One region of the Gordonia sp. (in: high G+C Gram-positive bacteria) genome, then DNA from elsewhere that is predicted to be linked to it. Evidence: predicted binding sites of a transcription regulator. Region 1 holds the regulator's gene; each other region holds the start of a gene.
The links. Region 1 encodes LexA, which represses DNA repair genes until DNA is damaged. Its sites were predicted from a motif close to CGAACANNTGTTCG; they were not measured.
Positions count from the first base shown of each region.

Region 2: the regulator LexA is predicted to act here: its motif matches at 2,653-2,666, upstream of ACTIMF_RS14360 (DUF222 domain-containing protein).
Region 3: the regulator LexA is predicted to act here: its motif matches at 2,902-2,915, upstream of recA (recombinase RecA).

Region 1 covers NZ_JBQEDL010000040.1:24,721-30,561, reverse strand. The annotation lists gene ACTIMF_RS16485 (putative PEP-binding protein) at 1-1,319, shown strand, start outside; gene lexA (transcriptional repressor LexA) at 1,347-2,018, opposite strand; gene ACTIMF_RS16475 (LysM peptidoglycan-binding domain-containing protein) at 2,252-2,851, shown strand; gene nrdR (transcriptional regulator NrdR) at 2,927-3,373, shown strand; gene hrpA (ATP-dependent RNA helicase HrpA) at 3,403-5,841, opposite strand, start outside.
Region 2 covers NZ_JBQEDL010000029.1:27,204-33,044, reverse strand. The annotation lists gene ACTIMF_RS14375 (IclR family transcriptional regulator) at 1-731, shown strand, start outside; partial or broken gene ACTIMF_RS14370 (hypothetical protein) at 823-1,193, shown strand; gene ACTIMF_RS14365 (cryptochrome/photolyase family protein) at 1,215-2,558, opposite strand; gene ACTIMF_RS14360 (DUF222 domain-containing protein) at 2,682-4,100, shown strand; gene ACTIMF_RS14355 (TetR/AcrR family transcriptional regulator) at 4,065-4,652, opposite strand; gene ACTIMF_RS14350 (MFS transporter) at 4,776-5,841, shown strand, end outside.
Region 3 covers NZ_JBQEDL010000002.1:6,059-11,899, reverse strand. The annotation lists gene pgsA (CDP-diacylglycerol--glycerol-3-phosphate 3-phosphatidyltransferase) at 1-171, shown strand, start outside; gene ACTIMF_RS00980 (helix-turn-helix domain-containing protein) at 311-625, shown strand; gene ACTIMF_RS00975 (PspA/IM30 family protein) at 677-1,480, shown strand; gene ACTIMF_RS00970 (glycosyltransferase) at 1,477-2,676, shown strand; gene ACTIMF_RS00965 (DUF3046 domain-containing protein) at 2,654-2,848, shown strand; gene recA (recombinase RecA) at 3,158-4,204, shown strand; gene ACTIMF_RS00955 (regulatory protein RecX) at 4,213-4,731, shown strand; gene ACTIMF_RS00950 (amino acid ABC transporter permease) at 4,741-5,604, opposite strand; gene ACTIMF_RS00945 (amino acid ABC transporter permease) at 5,601-5,841, opposite strand, start outside.

The DNA of each region.
Region 1 (5,841 bases):
TCACCTCCCTCGGGGGCGTCATGGCCGAACGGGTCACCGATCTACGCGACGTGCGTGATCGGGTGATCGCCGAACTCCTCGGCCAGCCCGAACCCGGCGTCCCGACCCCAGAGGTCCCGTCCGTCCTCTGCGCGGACGATCTGGCACCCGCGGACACCGCTGGGCTCAACCCCGACCTCGTCGTCGGGCTGGCGATGCGACTCGGTGGCCCGAGTGGCCATACGGCGATCATCGCGCGACAGTTGGGTATCCCATGCGTGGTCGCGGCCGCGGCGCTCGACGACATCCCTCCGGGCGTAGCCGCTTACGTCGACGGGTATGCCGGGACGATCGGGGCGGAGCCCGATGAGGATGCGATCGGCGCGGCGGTGGCCCGATCGCGCGCGGAAGCAGCCGAGGCCGCTGCGTGGACCGGTCCCGGAACGACCGTGGACGGTGTGCCCGTCGCCGTCCTCGCGAACGTCGCCGACGGGGTCTCTGCACGTACTGCGACCCGGTCGCCGGTGCAGGGGGTCGGACTGTTCCGTACCGAGTTGGCATTCCTCGATCGCGCGTCCGAGCCGACAGTCGACGAGCAGACGGCGCTGTACCGCGAGGTCATCGAGGCATTCGATGGCCAGAAGGTCGTGATCCGTACTTTGGACGCCGGTTCGGATAAGCCGTTGCGGTTCGTCGAGACCGATCTCGAACCGAATCCGGCCATGGGCGTTCGCGGCAACCGAACCTCGGTCACGCACCCCGAGATCCGTCGTGGTCAACTCGACGCGCTCGCCGCGGCAGCCGAGGGGGCCGCAGCGGTGCCCTGGGTCATGGCCCCGATGATCGCGACCGTGGACGAGGCGCGCGAGTTCGCCGCCCAAGTCCGTGATCGCGGCTTGATTCCCGGTGTGATGGTCGAGGTGCCGTCGGCAGCGATCCTGGCGGATGCGATCCTCGCGGAGGTCGACTTCGTCTCGATCGGCACGAATGATCTCACGCAGTACACGATGGCGGCCGACCGGATGTCGCCGGAACTGGCGTCGTTGACCGACCCGTGGCAGCCAGCCGTCCTGGCCTTGATCGGGATGGTCGGCGCGGCGGGTGAGCGAGCGGATAAGAACGTCGGCGTCTGCGGCGAAGCGGCCGCCGACCCGTTGCTTGCATGCGTCCTCGTCGGCCTCGGCGTGCGTTCGTTGTCGTCAGCGCCTGCGGCGGCGTCGGCAGTCGGCCTCAAACTCGGCCAGGTAACGATAGAGCAGTGCCGCGAGGCCGCTCGTGCGGCGCTCGCGGCGACCAGTGCGTCCGATGCGCGGGACGCCTCGCGCAGGGTGCTCGGTTAGATTCCGCCCGGCTTGGCTCCGGGCGGGCTAGATCCGGCGCATGACTGTGACGACCTTGCCGAGGACGGCTGCGTCGTCACCCGGGATCGGCTCAAAGTGCTCGTTGTGCGGCATGAGCCACACGTGGCCGTCCTTGCGCTTGAAGGTCTTCACGGTGGCCTCTCCGTCGATCATCGCAGCGACGATGTCTCCGTTCTCAGCGACGTTCTGCTGACGCACGACCACCCAGTCGCCGTCGCAGATCGCGGCGTCGACCATTGATTCGCCGACCACGCGGAGCATGAACAGCGAGCCGTCGCCGACGAGTTCCTTCGGCATTGGAAAGACCTCCTCGACCGCCTGCTCGGCGAGGATCGGACCACCGGCGGCGATCCGACCAAGGACCGGAACGAACGTCGGCGTCGGCAGGGCCTCGGACGACTCGTCGGCCGGAGGCGTGGTGTTGTCGCCGCGGACATTCACCGCACGTGGTCGGTGTGGATCCCTTTTGAGGAGACCGCGACGCTCGAGTGTCCGTAGTTGGTGGGCCACCGACGACGTCGACGTCAGGCCGACGGCCTCACCGATCTCGCGGATGCTCGGTGGATATCCGCGCTCGCGGACCGACTTCCGAATGACCTCGAGCACCTCCCGCTGGCGCTGCGTCAGCGACGCCTCCAGTGTCGACGTCGAGAGCAGTGGATCGGGAGTGTCAGCCATCGTCGGTCCTTTCCTCATCGTGCGCGATCCGCGCGGTGCGTGATCGGGACGGAATCCGTGATCGGAGCGGGGTGTTCGGGCTATTCGAACATCGGGTCCGATCTGACTTGAAGAATAGTCGAGCAGATCACGGATTTCAAACAATTGTTCGACGTGTTGCTGACTTTGTCGTAGGCGTGGTGTTTACTGTCGAACAAAGGTTCTTCGAACACGTGATCGATGAGGAGCATACGATGAGCCAGGCACTGATTTCCAAGACTGTCGAGCGCCGCCGCCGCGGGGTGGAGCGTCCGCAGATATCCGTCACGACCTGCGATATACCTGTCATCGGCGGTGCGTCGAGTACGCCGATTCGGGCCGAGCGGTCGGCACAGGTGTGTAGTCCGACGGGCCGTGATCCGCGCCGCGCTCGGGTCGCGGGCGGACGACTCCGTTCGGTTCCTGAGGGCTATTCACGTCGTATCGCAGCGGTACAGGCGCGTCCGGCAGCCGATCGTCACGCCTCGTTTCGCACGCCGGGCGAGCGTTCGAACATCGACGCGGTGATCCGTCGTCGCCGACTGGTCGGCGCGTTGGCCGTCGGAGCGATCCTGGCGGGTGTGGTGTGGCTGTTCACGATTGTCGGATCGGACTACGCGGACGCATCCACACCCGGCGTGCCAGGTGTCACGCAGGTCGTCCACGCACGCAGCGGCGAGTCTCTGTCAGACATCGCGCGACGGATCGCGACGGACCTGCCGGTGGCGGGCGTCGTCGAGCAGTTGCGCGAACTGAACCACCTACAGTCGTCCGGACTCCGCGTCGGCCAACCGCTGATCGCACCGGCGTACTGAGCCGTAGTGCTCCGGCGTCGGGTTGCAGCGGCCCGGTGTGTGAGTGAGCACCGTGGCTACGAGTACTCTTTTGGCATGCGCTGCCCGTTCTGCAAGAACGACGACACACGAGTGGTGGATTCCCGCGTCGCGGACGACGGTCTGGCGATCCGCCGCCGCCGGTCATGCGCGGAGTGCGGTCGCCGCTTCAGCACCGTCGAGGCCGCTGTTCTGTCGGTCGTCAAACGCAACGGCGTCTCCGAGCCGTTCAGCCGCGAAAAGGTGATGAAAGGTGTACGTCGTGCCTGCCAGGGTCGGCACGTCGACGAGGACGCTCTCGCTAAACTTGCGTATCAGGTGGAGGACGCCGTCCGCGGGTCCGGCTCGGCCGAGATCCCGAGTAACGAAGTCGGTCTCGCCATCCTGCGACCGCTCCGCGACCTCGATGAGGTCGCGTACCTGCGGTTCGCTTCGGTGTACAAGTCGTTCGAGTCGGCCGACGATTTCCAGCGCGAGATCGACGAACTACGTTCCCGAGTCTGAGTCGACCACAGACCGTACAGCTTCGTGGTTCAGAACTTCTCGATCGCTTTGCGAATCCGCTTCTCCGAGACCGTCCCCGCCGTGCCGAGTTGCTGAGCGAACAGGCTGACACGGAGCTCTTCCAACTGCCACTGCACCATCTCGTTGAGCGCATCGTGGCGTGCTTCGGGTATCTGCGCGAGGCGCTGATTCCAGAGTGCGACGAGCCGGTCGATCACTGCTGTGCCGTCGTTGTCCCGTGCCGCTGAACCGGGCAGTGCCTCCAACCGTGCACGTGCGGCCGACAGATATCGAGGCAGAGCCCGTAAGTGTGGTCCGGCGGTGACGCCGACGAATCCGTCGAAGACGAGATCGGCGACCTGGTCGGCGACATCGTCGGCCGCCAACGTGCCCGTCTGTTCGCCGATGGCGCCCCGCACTCGGGAGTATTCGACGAGAGCGTCGACGGCGGCGTCGAAGTACTCGGGGGCCGTCTGCCGTACCGATGGAGATACCCGCCCGGACAGCGCGTCGAAGTCGGCGGCCGACCGAACCGCTGCGACATCGGACCGACCGGCGAGTACGTCGATCACCGCGCGCCGTGTGCAGTCGGCGAGCAGCGCGTCGACGTCGTGGTACGGACTCTGGCTCAGCGCTAGTTTGCGGGCAGGCGGCAGCGACGACGCGAGGCGGCGGGGCGGGGGAGTGATCGCCTGGGTGAGGAGTTCCCGGACGCCCGAGACGATCCCCGCGTCGCGCGCTGTGGTGGTTGACACGTCGACGACCTGCACACCCTCTCCCGGCGCTCCGGAGCCGGGTACGCCGGATCTGGGCACAACTGTCAGGGTCGGGTACCTCGTGACCTGCTGCCCGGCCAGTACCTGGGTGCGGTCCTCAGCGAGGGTTCCGAGACCGTCGGCGGTCCACGCGGTGAAGGTCTGTGACTTCGTCGCCGCGCCGCCGCGTGTCTGAAACTGAGAGCGGAGGTCGGCGAGGCGGTCGCCGCGCGCCACCACTGCGCCTTTGGCGTCAGTCACGGCATAGTGCATCCGCAGGTGTGGCGGTAGACCCTCAGTGCGGAAGTCGCGGGGCGACAACGAGATTCGCGTCATCGTCGATAGCTCGCGCGCCAGGGTCGGTATCAGGGGCTCCGACCTCGCCGACAACTGTTCCAATGCGAGGTCTGCGTATCGCTGCGCCGGCGACATCGACTTGCGCAGGCCTTTGGGGAGGGACTTGATGAGTGCCGTCACCAACTCCGATCGCATTCCGGGCACGAGCCAGTCGAACCCACCGTCGTGGACGTGGTCGAGCAATTCGCGCGGGACGACGACGGTCACGCCGTCGTCGGGTGCGCCCGGCGAGAAGTGGTAGCGCAGTTCCAGACGTGTCTCACCCTGCTGCCAGGCCGACGGGAACTCGTCGGCCCGCGGAACGTCGTCGGCTGCGAACATCTCGGCAGTCAGATCGAGCAGCGCCGGTTCGGACCGTCCGGCCTTCTTCCACCATGAGTCGAAGTGGCGTGCGGAGACGACGTTCGCGGGTACCCGGGCGTCGTAGAAGTCGAACAGTTCCGTGTCGCTGATTCCGACGTCTCGGCGTCGGGAGCGGTGCTCAAGGTCCTCGACTTCCTTGAGCATCTGCGCGTTGCGTTGGACGAACGCATGCCTGCTGCGCCATCGACCGCCCACGAGGGCCTCGGTGATGAAGATCTCCCGGGCCGTCTTCGGATCGATTGGGCCGTAATGGATGCGCCGTTGGGCGACGAGCGGGACCCCGTACAGCGTGACGCGCTCGTACGCCATGACGGCTGCCCGCCGCGTCGACCAGTGCGGCTCGCTGTACGTACGCGTGACCAGGTCGCCCGCGGCCTGCTCGACCCACTCCGGATCGATGGCCGCCACCGTGTGAGCGAACAGACGCGAGGTCTCCATGAGTTCGGCCGCCATCACGAAGGCCGGTGGCTTGGCGGCGAGGAACGAACCGGGGAAGATCGCGAACCGGGTGCCACGTGTGCCGAGGAAGTCGCGAGTGTCTCCTTGTCGGGCACCGACATTGGTGAGCAGGCCGGTCAAGATCGACTTGTGCACCGCGGTGGCGTCGGCCTCGGTGTCCGGCGTCTGCCAGTGGAGGTCACGGACCGTCCGTTTGAGTTGGCGGTGCAGATCCCACCATTCGCGGACACGGAGGTAGTGGATGAACTCTCGTTCGCACTGACGGCGGAACTGGTTGCCCGACAATTCGTCCCGCTGCTCGCGCAGGTACGTCCATAGCTTGAGGTACGCCATGAACTCGGATCCGGGGACGGCGTGCCGTCGGTGCGCGGTCTGCGCGGCCTCGCGGCGATCCGACGGGAACTCGCGGACGTCGGGGAGCGCGAGGGCGGCGGCGATCACCAGGATGTGGTCCAAGCACCCGTTATCGTGTCCCGCGACGAGCATCCGTCCGAGCCGCGGGTCGACGGGCAGGCGAGACAGCGTGGTGCCGAC
Region 2 (5,841 bases), on a different contig from region 1:
TGGAGCGTGCCTTCGAGTTGATGGAGCTCATAGGCCGAGCGGGTGGTGAGTGCTCGCTCACCGAGTTGTCGGCGGAGTCGCCGCTGCCGCCGCCGACCATCCACCGACTCCTGCGGACCCTGGTCGGGATCGGTTATGTCCGACAACTGCCGAACCGGCGATATGCGTTGGGGCCGAGACTGATTCGCCTTGGTGAGGTCGCTAACCGGCAACTCGGAGCGGTCGCAGGTCCGGTGCTGCAGTCGTTGGTCGACGAGCTGTCGGAGACGGCGAGCCTCGCGGTGCTCGACGGCGACATGGTGATCTACACCGGTCAGGTCCCGTCGTTGCACACGATGCGCACGAACAACGAGATCGGTAAGCGAGTCGGTCTGCACACCTCCGGGGTGGGTAAGGCCGTACTCGCCGAGTTGGACGATGCGCGGATTCTCAAACTCGTCACTCAGTCAGGTCTTCCGGCGCCGACACGGCACAGCGCGTCGACACTGTCGACGGTCTTCGCGAACGTCGAACGGGTCCGTGCCGACGGGTATGCGATCGACGACCAGGAGTTGGAGGTCGGCGTGCGGTGCGTGGCCATGGCGGTGCCCGGCGCCCCGACTCCGATGGCGATCGGCATCTCCGGCCCGTCGGCGCGCGTGAACAAGGATTTGATCTCCAAGGCGGTGCCCGCGCTGAAGAAGGCCACGGGCATCATCTCCGAGGCGCTGATCGGAGCGATGGAGGAGTAGCGGCCGGAGGGGTCCTCACCCATTCAGTTCGCGCGCCGCTCCGAATCGCCATACGTACGTGTCGGTCCGTCGCGTGTGTTTGGAGATTCTCATGTTCCGTCGTCTCATCGTGGGTCTGGTCGGTGCAGCGTCGGTTGCCGTCGTCGTACCCATGGCCGCCCCCGCTGATGCAGCGCTGCTGCGGCCGGTGCCGCGCGTCGATCTCGAGCGCTATCTGGGGGGGGTGTGGCATCAGCTGGCCGCGAACCCGGCGCCCTACAACGTCGACTGCGTCCGGGACACCACCGCGAAGTACTCACTCATCGACCGACGCACCGTGGGCCGAGTAATTACCTCGTCGCGTATATCGCCGACGACTATTCGTGGGCGCTGGTCGGTGACCCGGGCCGGGTATCGTGCCTCATGCTGACCTCTCCGGTCACCGGCAGCTTCGGTGACATCCGCCCACTGTGCAGAGTGTGACGGTGCGGGCATCGATGTCTGTCACCTCTTGATCTCGGCCCAGCGGTCGAGCGCGTCGAGGCGCGCCACCGCGTGGTCGACGATCGGCGCCGGATAATCGGTCGGGCGTCCGTTCTTGAGTCGATGTACCCCGCGGCCGGGGATAGACCGAAGTTCGGGTACCCACCGGCGGACGTAGTCGCCGTCCGGGTCGAATTTCTCGCCTTGCAGCGTCGGATTGAACACCCGGAAATACGGTGCGGCGTCTGTTCCGGAACCGGCGACCCATTGCCATCCATGTTGATTGGACGCGAGGTCGCCGTCGATGAGGAGATCCATGAAATGCCGTGCGCCCCGTTTCCACGGAAGGTGGAGGTCCTTGGTGAGGAACGAGGCGACGATCATGCGCATCCGGTTGTGCATCCAGCCCTCGGTTGCGAGTTGGCGCATACCGGCGTCGATGATCGGGTATCCCGTGAGGCCGTCGCACCATGCGCGGAACGCGATGTCCGCGTCGGGGCCCGCGTCGTATTCGAGCCGGTTGAAGCGCTCGTCGAACTCCCGGTAGGCGCTGTCGGGCCGGTGGTGGAGGACATCAGCGTAGAACTCCCGCCAGCACAGTTCGCTGCGGAACTTCGATGCGCCCGGGTCTGACCGGTCGCGTAGATCGTGCAGGAGCGTCCTCGGATGCAGACATCCGACCTTGAGGTAGGCGGATAGTCTGCTGGTCCGATCCAGGTCCGGCCGGTCTCGATCGGTGGCGTAGTGCTCGAGCGACTCGTCGAGGAACTGTGCCCATCGTGCGTTGGCGGCGTCCTCGCCTGGCTTCACCGGAGGCTCCGCGCTCAGTGCGGGAAGTGGCGTCCTGTCGACGACGTCGGATGGGTCGAGCCAGCGCACCGTGGAAGCACCGGTTGACGCGGGGGAGCGCCAACCATGTTCGTGCCAGGCTCGCTGATACGGCCCGAACACTCGGTACTCGCTGCCGTCCGCCTTGCGCACGCGGCCGGGAGCCACAGCGTACGGCGAACCCGTGCGGACCAGCGGCACGGCCCGGAGGGCGGTCTCGACCGTTGCGTCTCGGCGGGCGCCGTACGGCGAGTAGTCGGCAGAGACGTGTACCGCGGCGGCCCCGATGCGGTCTGCGAGTGACGGCACGACGACGACCGGGTCGCCGCGTAGGACGATCAGGCGACCGCCGAGTCGTTCGTCGAGGTCACGAAGGCAGGAGAGGAAGAAATCGGTGCGTGGTCCAGGTCGGGCCACGTGCTCGTCGAGTACGAAGAGCGCGGCCGCAGAGTCTCCCTCGGTCGCTGCAGCAGACAGGGTCGGAAGATCGCGGAGCCGGAGGTCACGACGGAACCACACGATGGACGGACTCTGCAGCGAATCGATGGGGATACTCCCTGTCGGTCGGTGGGTGAACGTCCACTGACGTTCGACCAGAATTGTCGCACCCGGCGGATACTCTTAAACACATCGAACAGTTGTTCTATTTGAGGGGGCGTTATGACAGTATCAATCTTCCGTCCGGCCGACCCGGCGAGGCTCTCGCGGGAGGAGCTCGTCGACCGGATCGTGGGCTATGCCTCGCAGATGACCGCACTCAAGGCCGTCGCTCTCGATTACGTCCGTGAGTTCGACGCCAAGGAGTACTGGATGGTCGACGGTATCCGGTCGTGTGCGCATTGGCTGTCGTGGCAGACCGGCGTCGGTCTGCGTGCCGCGCAAGACCAGGTGCGCGTCGCGCGGGCCTTGTCCGACCTTCCATTGCTCGACGCCGAGTTCCACGCCGGTCAGCTCTCGTACTCCAAAGTCCGGGCGATCACCCGGATCGCAGACCCGCTGCGGGATGCGGAACTCACCGAGTTCGCACTCTCAGCGACCGCGAGCCAGGTCGAGCGGCTCGTCGCCGCGATCCGCAAGCAGGACGGACTCGACGAAGACGGGACGTACCCCGAACCGGTCGTCGCCGAGTCGGTCGCGCACTGGATGTGGGAGCTCGACGGCACGCTCACGGTGACCGCCCATCTCACCGCTGTCGACGGCGCCCACTTCCTTGCCGGAATCGTGCACGCCGAGTACTGGCGCACCCGCACGGCCGACGATCCGCTCGCCGACGCCGCAGCGATCGCTGCAACCCGCGACTCCGCCGAGTTGGGCGATGCAGACATCACGCCGCGCCTGCGTCGCGACCTCTGGCAGAACGTGCCCTATAACGTCGCTCCCGCTCTACTGGCTCAAGCCGACGCCGTCATCGAGGGCGTCGGTCTGCCCGAGGTCGCCGTGGGCGGGGAAGTGCTCATCCATGAGGTGGACGGTGTGGCAACGATCGACGGCGGACCTGAACTGCGTTCCGCGGAACGCGAAGAAGTCGAATGCGACGCCTCGTACCGCACTGTCGAACACGGTGTCGGGGATGTCGTGACCGTCGGTGGACGCCGAATGGGTCCCGTTCTGGCCTGGGGCCGCAAGCGGCGCGCCCCGAACGCGGCGCTCGTGCGCATCGTGTCGATGCGCGACCGCGGATGCCGCGCTCCCAGCTGTGGGCGGACTCGCCACCTGCACATTCACCACGTGCGTCCGTGGTCGAACGGCGGGACCACCGACCCGGACAACCTGATTCTCCTGTGCAGCCAGCACCACCGCGCCCTGCATAACGGCCTGTTCTCGATCGATGCTCTCGGCGGACAACAATTCGCGTTCCGCGGAACGCACGGCGACCTTCTCGAGGAGGCTCCGTTGCACTCCACTCCTCTGGGGTGGGAAGACAATCCGCATGTCGATCCGCACGCCGTCGCCCCTACCAACGGCGGGCGACTGGACCTCGGCTATGCCACCGAAGTCCTATACGCGGCGTGGGCATGGAAGGCTGCGAGCGCGGATGAGGCTTCAATCAGTCTCGCGTGCCGCGAACCCGCGGCATAGCGATTCCACTCCGACGTCGAGCCGCTCCTTCAGCCCGTCGGGGACCGAAGCCTCCCGCGGGCCTGTGTGCAGGATTCGGTCAGTCGCGAGCATCAGGGCGACGCCGTTGGTGAGGTCCCAGACCGACAACGCCATCGACGTCGCCTCCTCGTCGTCGACGCCGAGATCGGTCAGCCCATCGGCGAGCCACCGTAGGCATGCCAGAGACGACTCGGACAACGTGTAGCGAGGTGCGGCGTAGGCGAGGACCATCCAGGGGTGTCGCTCGAACAGCGCCCAGTCCAGATCGACCGCGATAGTGACCCGTTCGCGCCAGGTCCACGAACCGTCCTGGTCGTACGGGTATGCGAACGCGGCGCCTGCCACTTCGGCCATTGCGCCGATGAGCTGGTCCTTATCCGAGATGTGCCGGTACAACGACATCGTGCCCGCGTCCAGCGTGGTCGCGAGCTTGCGCATCGATAGCGCGCCGAGGCCCTCGGTGTCCGCGAGTTCGATGGCTGTCTCGACGATGGCGGGCATCGTCAGCTTCGACTGACGTGACGGTGGCATCGGTCTCCTTTGCTCGGCTGCGCGAAGATTTCGCTTGCGTACACCGTACCCATCGGTTAGTTTCGAGTCGCACATCCCGGTGCGTACCGTGTACGCACCGCTTCGCTCTTCGGGAGGTTATCAATGGTCACCGGCGCGTCGACAGCCACATTTGCGCCGACGCCGCGGCGCACGTGGTTCGGGTTGGCGGTTCTCATCCTGCCGGTTCTGCTGGTGTCCATGGACGTGTCGGTGCTGTACCTGGCGATGCCGCGGCTCACTCACGACATCCACCCGAGTGGCACGGAGTCGCTGTGGATCCTCGACATCTACGGCTTCCTGCTCGCGGGTCTGCTCATCACGATGGGCAACCTTGGCGATCGAATCGGACGGCGCCTACTCTTGCTCGGCGGTGCGGCTACCTTCGGTGCCGGATCGGTGATGGCCGCGTTCTCCGTCGACCCGACGATGCTCATAGCCGCGCGGGCACTCATGGGTGTCGGTGGTGCGACGCTCTTGCCGTCGAGTCTGTCGCTCATCTCGACCATGTTTCCGAACCCGGCGGCGCGGGCCCGCGCCATCGGTGCGTGGACGGCGGCGTTCGCGGGCGGCGCCGCTATTGGTCCCGTCGTCGGAGGTGTTCTGCTGCAACACTTCTGGTGGGGATCGGTGTTCCTGGTGAACTTCCCAGTGCTCGTCGTTCTACTAATCGCGGGACCGTTCCTACTGCCAGAGCATCGCGTCAAGACGGATGCGCCGTTCGACGTGGTCGGCGTCGTCCTGTCGATGGCGGGCATCCTCCCGACCGTGTACGCGATCAAGCATGCCGCCGTCGACGGGCTAGATCTCACTGCGCTGATCGCTGCGGTAGTCGGCGTCGCCTTTCTGGTGGCTTTTGTGCGGCACGAGAAGCGAACCGCTCACCCGCTGCTCGACCTGGACCTGCTGCGCAACAAGGGCTTCGCGGTCGCGATCGGATCGAGCCTCGTCGGCATGATGTCGCTGGCCGCACTGAGCTACCTGTCGAGCATCTACCTGCAATCGGTCACCGGCCGCGATCCGCTCGACGCCGCGATCCTCGGGATTCCGATGGCCGTCACCGTATTCGTGTTCTCGCTATCGGCGGCTCGGATCACCGAGAGTATCGGCCCGCGCACGGGATTCATCACCTCTCTCGGTGCGGCCGCAATCGGAAACTTCCTCCTGCTCG
Region 3 (5,841 bases), on a different contig from region 1:
GGAATAGGCATGTTCGTACTGCCGTTGAACGGGGTATTGCACGTCGTGGGCTGGGTGTTCATGATTGCGGCGGTCATCGCGACCGTGCTAACCGGACTCGACTACATCTGGCAGGCCATGAGCCTGCGACGCACGGCCCATGCGGCGGCGACCGATGCGAAATTCCGCTAGGGTCGTCGTCACAGGCTTATGAGATCGTAGACAATCGAGATCTAAGGCGACTGGGAACTACGGCGACTGGGAACTAGGGCGACTGGGAATTAGGGTTTACTCGAATGACTACAGTGACCCGACTGCGGGAAGGACACACGTGACACTGTTGTTGCGCGAAGCGATCGGCGATCAGCTGCGGCGGGTCCGAACCGATCAGGGCCGAACACTGCGCGAGGTGTCGACGGATGCGCGCGTGTCTCTCGGCTACCTGTCGGAAGTCGAGCGGGGACAGAAGGAGGCGTCGAGCGAATTGCTCGCGTCGATCTGTGTCGCCCTCGAGGTCGAGATCGGCGACGTGCTGCGCGACGTCGCAGGCGTGATGACGCCGGTGTCGATGGTCTCGCCGTCTGACGGCGTCGTCGAAGTCATCGCATCGCAGGCCGACGGTGCGGCCGCCCTCGCTGCGGCGTGACCAGCGCCACGCCCGCCCGAGCATCGAACACGAGAAGTTGAGGACAAGGTTATGGCGAACCCGTTTGTGAAGGCATGGCGCTACTTGATGGCGCTGGGTAACGCGAAGATCGACGAGCACGCCGATCCCAAGGTGCAGATCCAGCAGGCGATCGAGGAGTCCCAGCGCCAGCACCAGGCGCTCTCACAGCAGGCCGCTGCGGTCATCGGCAACCAGCGCCAGCTCGAGATGCGGCTGAACCGTCAGCTCGAAGAGATCGAGAAACTCCAGGGCAACACCCGTCAGGCGCTCTCGCTCGCCGACCAGGCTTCGGCCGCAGGCGACGCGGCGAAGACCACCGAGTACACCAACGCAGCAGAAGCCTTCGCAGCGCAGCTGGTCACCGCCGAGCAGAATGTCGAAGATCTCAAGGTGCTGCACGATCAGTCGCTGACGGCAGCAGCAAGCGCCAAGCAGGCGGTTGAGCGCAACGCGATGCAACTGCAGCAGAAGCTGTCGGAGCGGTCCAAGCTGCTCAGCCAGCTCGAGCAGGCGAAGATGCAGGAGCAGGTCAGCTCCTCCCTCAACAACATGAGTGAGCTCACCGCACCCGGCAACACGCCGAACCTCGACCAGGTGCGCGACAAGATCGAACGTCGCTACGCCACCGCGCTCGGTTCGGCCGAACTCGCCAAGGGGTCGGTGTCTGGTCGGATGGCCGAAGTCGAGGCCGCAGGCGTCCAGATGGCCGGGCACGCCCGTCTCGAGCAGATCCGTGCGAGCATGGGTGGCTCGTTGAGCGCAGGCCAGCAGCCTGCCGCCGGGCAGACGGCCGCCGGTCAGCCCGCACCGTCGATCGACACGGAGAAGCACTGACGATCGCCATCGTGGCCGGCTCCGATGCAGGCCACGCGTTTCCGGCACTAGGGTTGGCGGCGCAGTTCGCCGCCGCCGGCGAGGAAGTGATCGTCTACACCGGAAGCCGGTGGCTTGGCGAAGGTGAGCGTTGCGGCGCGACGGTCCGTGAGCTTCCTGGGCTCGCAGCCCTGCCGGGGGAGGACGACGGCGATGCGGGAGCCAAACTCAGCGCCCGCGCCGCGCGGATGGCCCTCGCGCTCGAACCGGAGTTGGCGACGGCAGGCGTCGAACTCGTCGTCAGTGACGTGATCACCAGAGCGGGCGGCTGGGCGGCCGAGTTGCTCGGCGTCCCGTGGATCGAACTCTCGCCTCACCCGCTGTACGAACCCTCGCGCGGGCTTCCGCCGATCGGTGCGGGCATGGCGGTCGGTGTCGGTGCGCGCGGCCGCCTCCGCGACATCGCTCTGCGTGCGATGACCGCACGGTCCCTTGCGGCCGGCCGGCGCGCCACAGCCGTGGCGCGGCGCGGCATCGCATTGTCTGCCGTGCCCGCGCCCGCTGCGCGTTTCGTGGCGACCTTGCCCGGACTGGAGGTGCACCGGCCCGACTGGCCTGCCCGTACCCACCTGATCGGACCGTTGGCCTACGAACCGACCGACGACAGGTTCGAGCCGCCCGCGGGCGTCGGCCCGCTCGTCGTTGTCGCACCGTCGACTGCTCAGACCGGCGAAGGCGAGATGGGCGCCGCGGCCATCGGCGGCCTCGTGGCCCTGTCGCGGAGCCGCGACGTGCGCGTGGTGTACTCGGCGCTGACACCCCCACCGCGCGGCGTAGAGACGCCCAGCGCGTTCGTGGCAGGCACTGCACGTCAAGACGAGGTGTTGCGCCATGCAGCCGTCGTGGTCTGCGGTGCGGGGCACGGCATGCTCGCCAAGGCACTGGGGGCGGGCGTTCCGGTCGTGACGGTGCCCGGTGGTGGCGACCAGTGGGAACTGGCGAATCGCGTCGAACGCAGCGGTTGCGGTGTCTTGGTCCGGCCCGCCGACGCCGATGCGGTCGCCGACGCGGTGGCTCGCGTGCTCGACGACGATTCGTTCGCCGTAGCCGCGCGACGCGTCGCCGCGACGCGGGTCGCGACCGTCGACCCCGTGCGCATCGCCCACCGAATACTCGAGAAGGGAGACTCATTCCGTGCGACTGACGGAATTCACTGAACTGATCGGCATCGAATTCGGTCGTCTCCGCGCCGACGCTCTGCTCGTCGATCTGGTCCTCCCCGAACTCGGAGGGCGGACTGGAGCGCAGGCGATCGACGAGGGGGTCGATCCACGCCAGGTGTGGCGGGCGTTGTGCAAAGAGTTCGATGTCCCTCCCGAACGGTGGTGAAACCCCAGCCCGCGCGGTTCCGCACCGTGATCTGCGGGCGTGTCGCTTGCCATCGAACATCTGTTCGTTAGACTGAAACGGAACCGAACAGCCGCCCGGTGCGTCCGACCTAGTATGAGCACCAAGAGCAGTACGACCCCGAAGAGCATCACCGGCACATCAAGCACGACGGCGGCCGATCGGAGCGGCGAGACGAAATTGTCAGAGGTCGAATCTACGGTGATCTCATCATCACCCGAAGCGGACCCGACCCCCGACATTCCGCCCGGCCAGACCACGGACACGTCCGACCAGAACGAGGAGACCACGATGGCACCCGTCACCGATCGACAGAAGGCGCTCGACCTCGCGCTCGCGCAGATCGACAAAAACTTCGGCAAGGGCTCGGTCATGCGACTGGGCGAAGACACCCGGCCACCGATGGAAGTCATTCCGACAGGTTCGGTCGCGCTGGACCTCGCGCTCGGCATCGGCGGTCTGCCGCGCGGTCGGATCGTCGAAGTGTACGGTCCGGAGTCCTCCGGTAAGACGACCGTCGCGCTGCACGCGGTCGCCAACGCGCAGGCCCAGGGCGGAATCGCGGCTTTCATCGATGCCGAACACGCACTGGACCCCGATTACGCCGCCAAGCTCGGGGTCGACGTCGACGCGCTCCTCGTATCGCAGCCGGACACCGGTGAGCAGGCGCTGGAGATCGCCGACATGCTGATTCGGTCCGGCGCACTGGACATCCTCGTCGTCGACTCGGTCGCTGCGCTCGTGCCCAAGGCGGAGATCGAAGGAGAGATGGGCGACAGCCACGTCGGCCTTCAGGCCCGTCTGATGAGTCAGGCGCTGCGCAAGATGACGTCAGGGCTGAACAACTCGAATACCACAGCCGTCTTCATCAACCAGTTGCGCGAGAAGATCGGCGTGATGTTTGGCTCGCCCGAGACCACCACTGGCGGTAAAGCGCTGAAGTTCTACTCGTCGGTCCGTTTGGACGTCCGCCGCATCGAGACCCTGAAGGACGGCACCGACGCGGTCGGCAACCGAACTCGCGTCAAGGTCGTCAAGAATAAGGTCGCTCCGCCGTTCAAGCAGGCCGAGTTCGACATCCTGTACGGCCACGGCATCAGCCGTGAAGGCTCGCTGATCGATCTCGGTGTCGCCGAGGGCTTCATCCGCAAGTCCGGATCGTGGTTCACCTATGAAGGCGATCAGCTCGGTCAGGGCAAGGAGAAGGCGCGGACCTTCCTCATGGAGAACCCGGACATCGCGAACGAGATCGAGACCAAGATCAAAGACAAGCTCGGCATCGGACGCCGCCCGGAGGTCGACGCCGAGGCCGTCGCACCCGAGCCCGTCGACTTCTGACAGCGATCATGGGGGAGGACCAACCTCGCGAATCTCGGTCCATCGGCTCGGGCCCGTCCGCCTGGGACGCCGCATTGCGGCTCCTCGGCGCACGGGCCCGCAGTCGTCACGAGATGCACGATCGTCTCGTCGCACGCGGATTCACCGACGACGAGGTGACGTCGACCTTGACCCGGCTCGACGAGTACCAGCTCATCGACGACACCGAGTTCGCTCACGAATGGGTACGTTCCCGGCACGCTCACTCGGCGCGCGGACGCCATGCTCTGCGACGTGAGCTGAAGGCCAAGGGCGTGGCCGACGACATAGTCGTCGACGCGCTAGGGACCATCGATCCCGACGCCGAACGTGAGATCGCCTACGCGCTCGCCGACAAGAAGCTGACGTTCGACGCCGACGAGCTCGCGGACCCCGCGATTCGGGCCAAAGCCTTCCGGCGGCTGGCCGGGGCGCTCGGTCGACGCGGGTACCCGCCGGAGATGATCACGTCCGTGGTGAAAGACGTGATCACCGCGAGGCGGGCGTGAGCGGACCGGTCACTCCGTGTCGGCGAGTTCGACGGCCTGGGTCGCCGCGGACTTGCGTTTACCAGTGCGGATTCGACGTTCGAGTCGATGTGCGAACGATGTCAGCGCGTAGTTGACGATGATCATGATGATCGCGGTGACGATCAGCGCAGGCAGATAGTTGCCGAAGTACGACGCCGTCTTGATACCCGAGCGCACCACCTCGATGTAGCCGATGGCGTACCCCAGAGCGCTGTCTTTGAGGGCGATCACCATCTGTGAGACGAGCGCGGGAAGCATCGCGGTCACGGCCTGCGGCAACAGGATCATCCGCATCATCTGTGACTTGCGCATGCCGATCGACTTCGCAGCCTCGGACTGTCCGTTCGGCAGCGAGGCGATGCCCGCGCGGAGGATCTCCGCGATCACCGAGCCGTTGTAGAACGTCAGCCCGAAGACGACGGCGGCGAAAGCCAACTCCGACGACGGGACGATCGCGTACTTGGCGAAGAAGTAGTACGCGAAGTAGATGAGGATGAGGACCGGGATGGCGCGGAAGACTTCGACGAGTGCGCCGGAGATGCCGCGTACCCACCTGTGCTCCGAGAGCCGTCCGACACCGAGGACGGCGCCGATGATCAAGGCGAACACGATAGAGAGCGCGGCGGCCTTCAGCGTGCCCCACAGCCCCGGGAGGATCCAGGTGGTCCACGTCCCGCCCTCGGTGACGAACGGACTCCACTTCTCGCTGGTGAGCTGTCCGTTGTCGTTCAAGATGAGGACGACATAGACGACGATGGCGATCAGGATCGCGAGAAAGATGACCGTCGTGATGCGGTTGCGCAGCCGTGCCTTCGGTCCGGGCGCATCGTAAAGGACTGTCGACTGTGTCATCGTCGGACCACCCATCGCTTAGACGCCCAGCCGAAGAGTGCGCCCTCGGCGAGCGTGATGATCATGAATCCGACGGCGATGATGGCGAAGATCGCGAGGATCTGACTGCCGTGGCTCTCGAGTTCGGTCTTCATCAGCAACGACGCCTCGGCGACGCCGATGATCGACGCGATCGTCGTGTTCTTGGTGAGGGCGATCAGCACTGAACCCATCGGAGCGATCACCGCGCGCATGGCC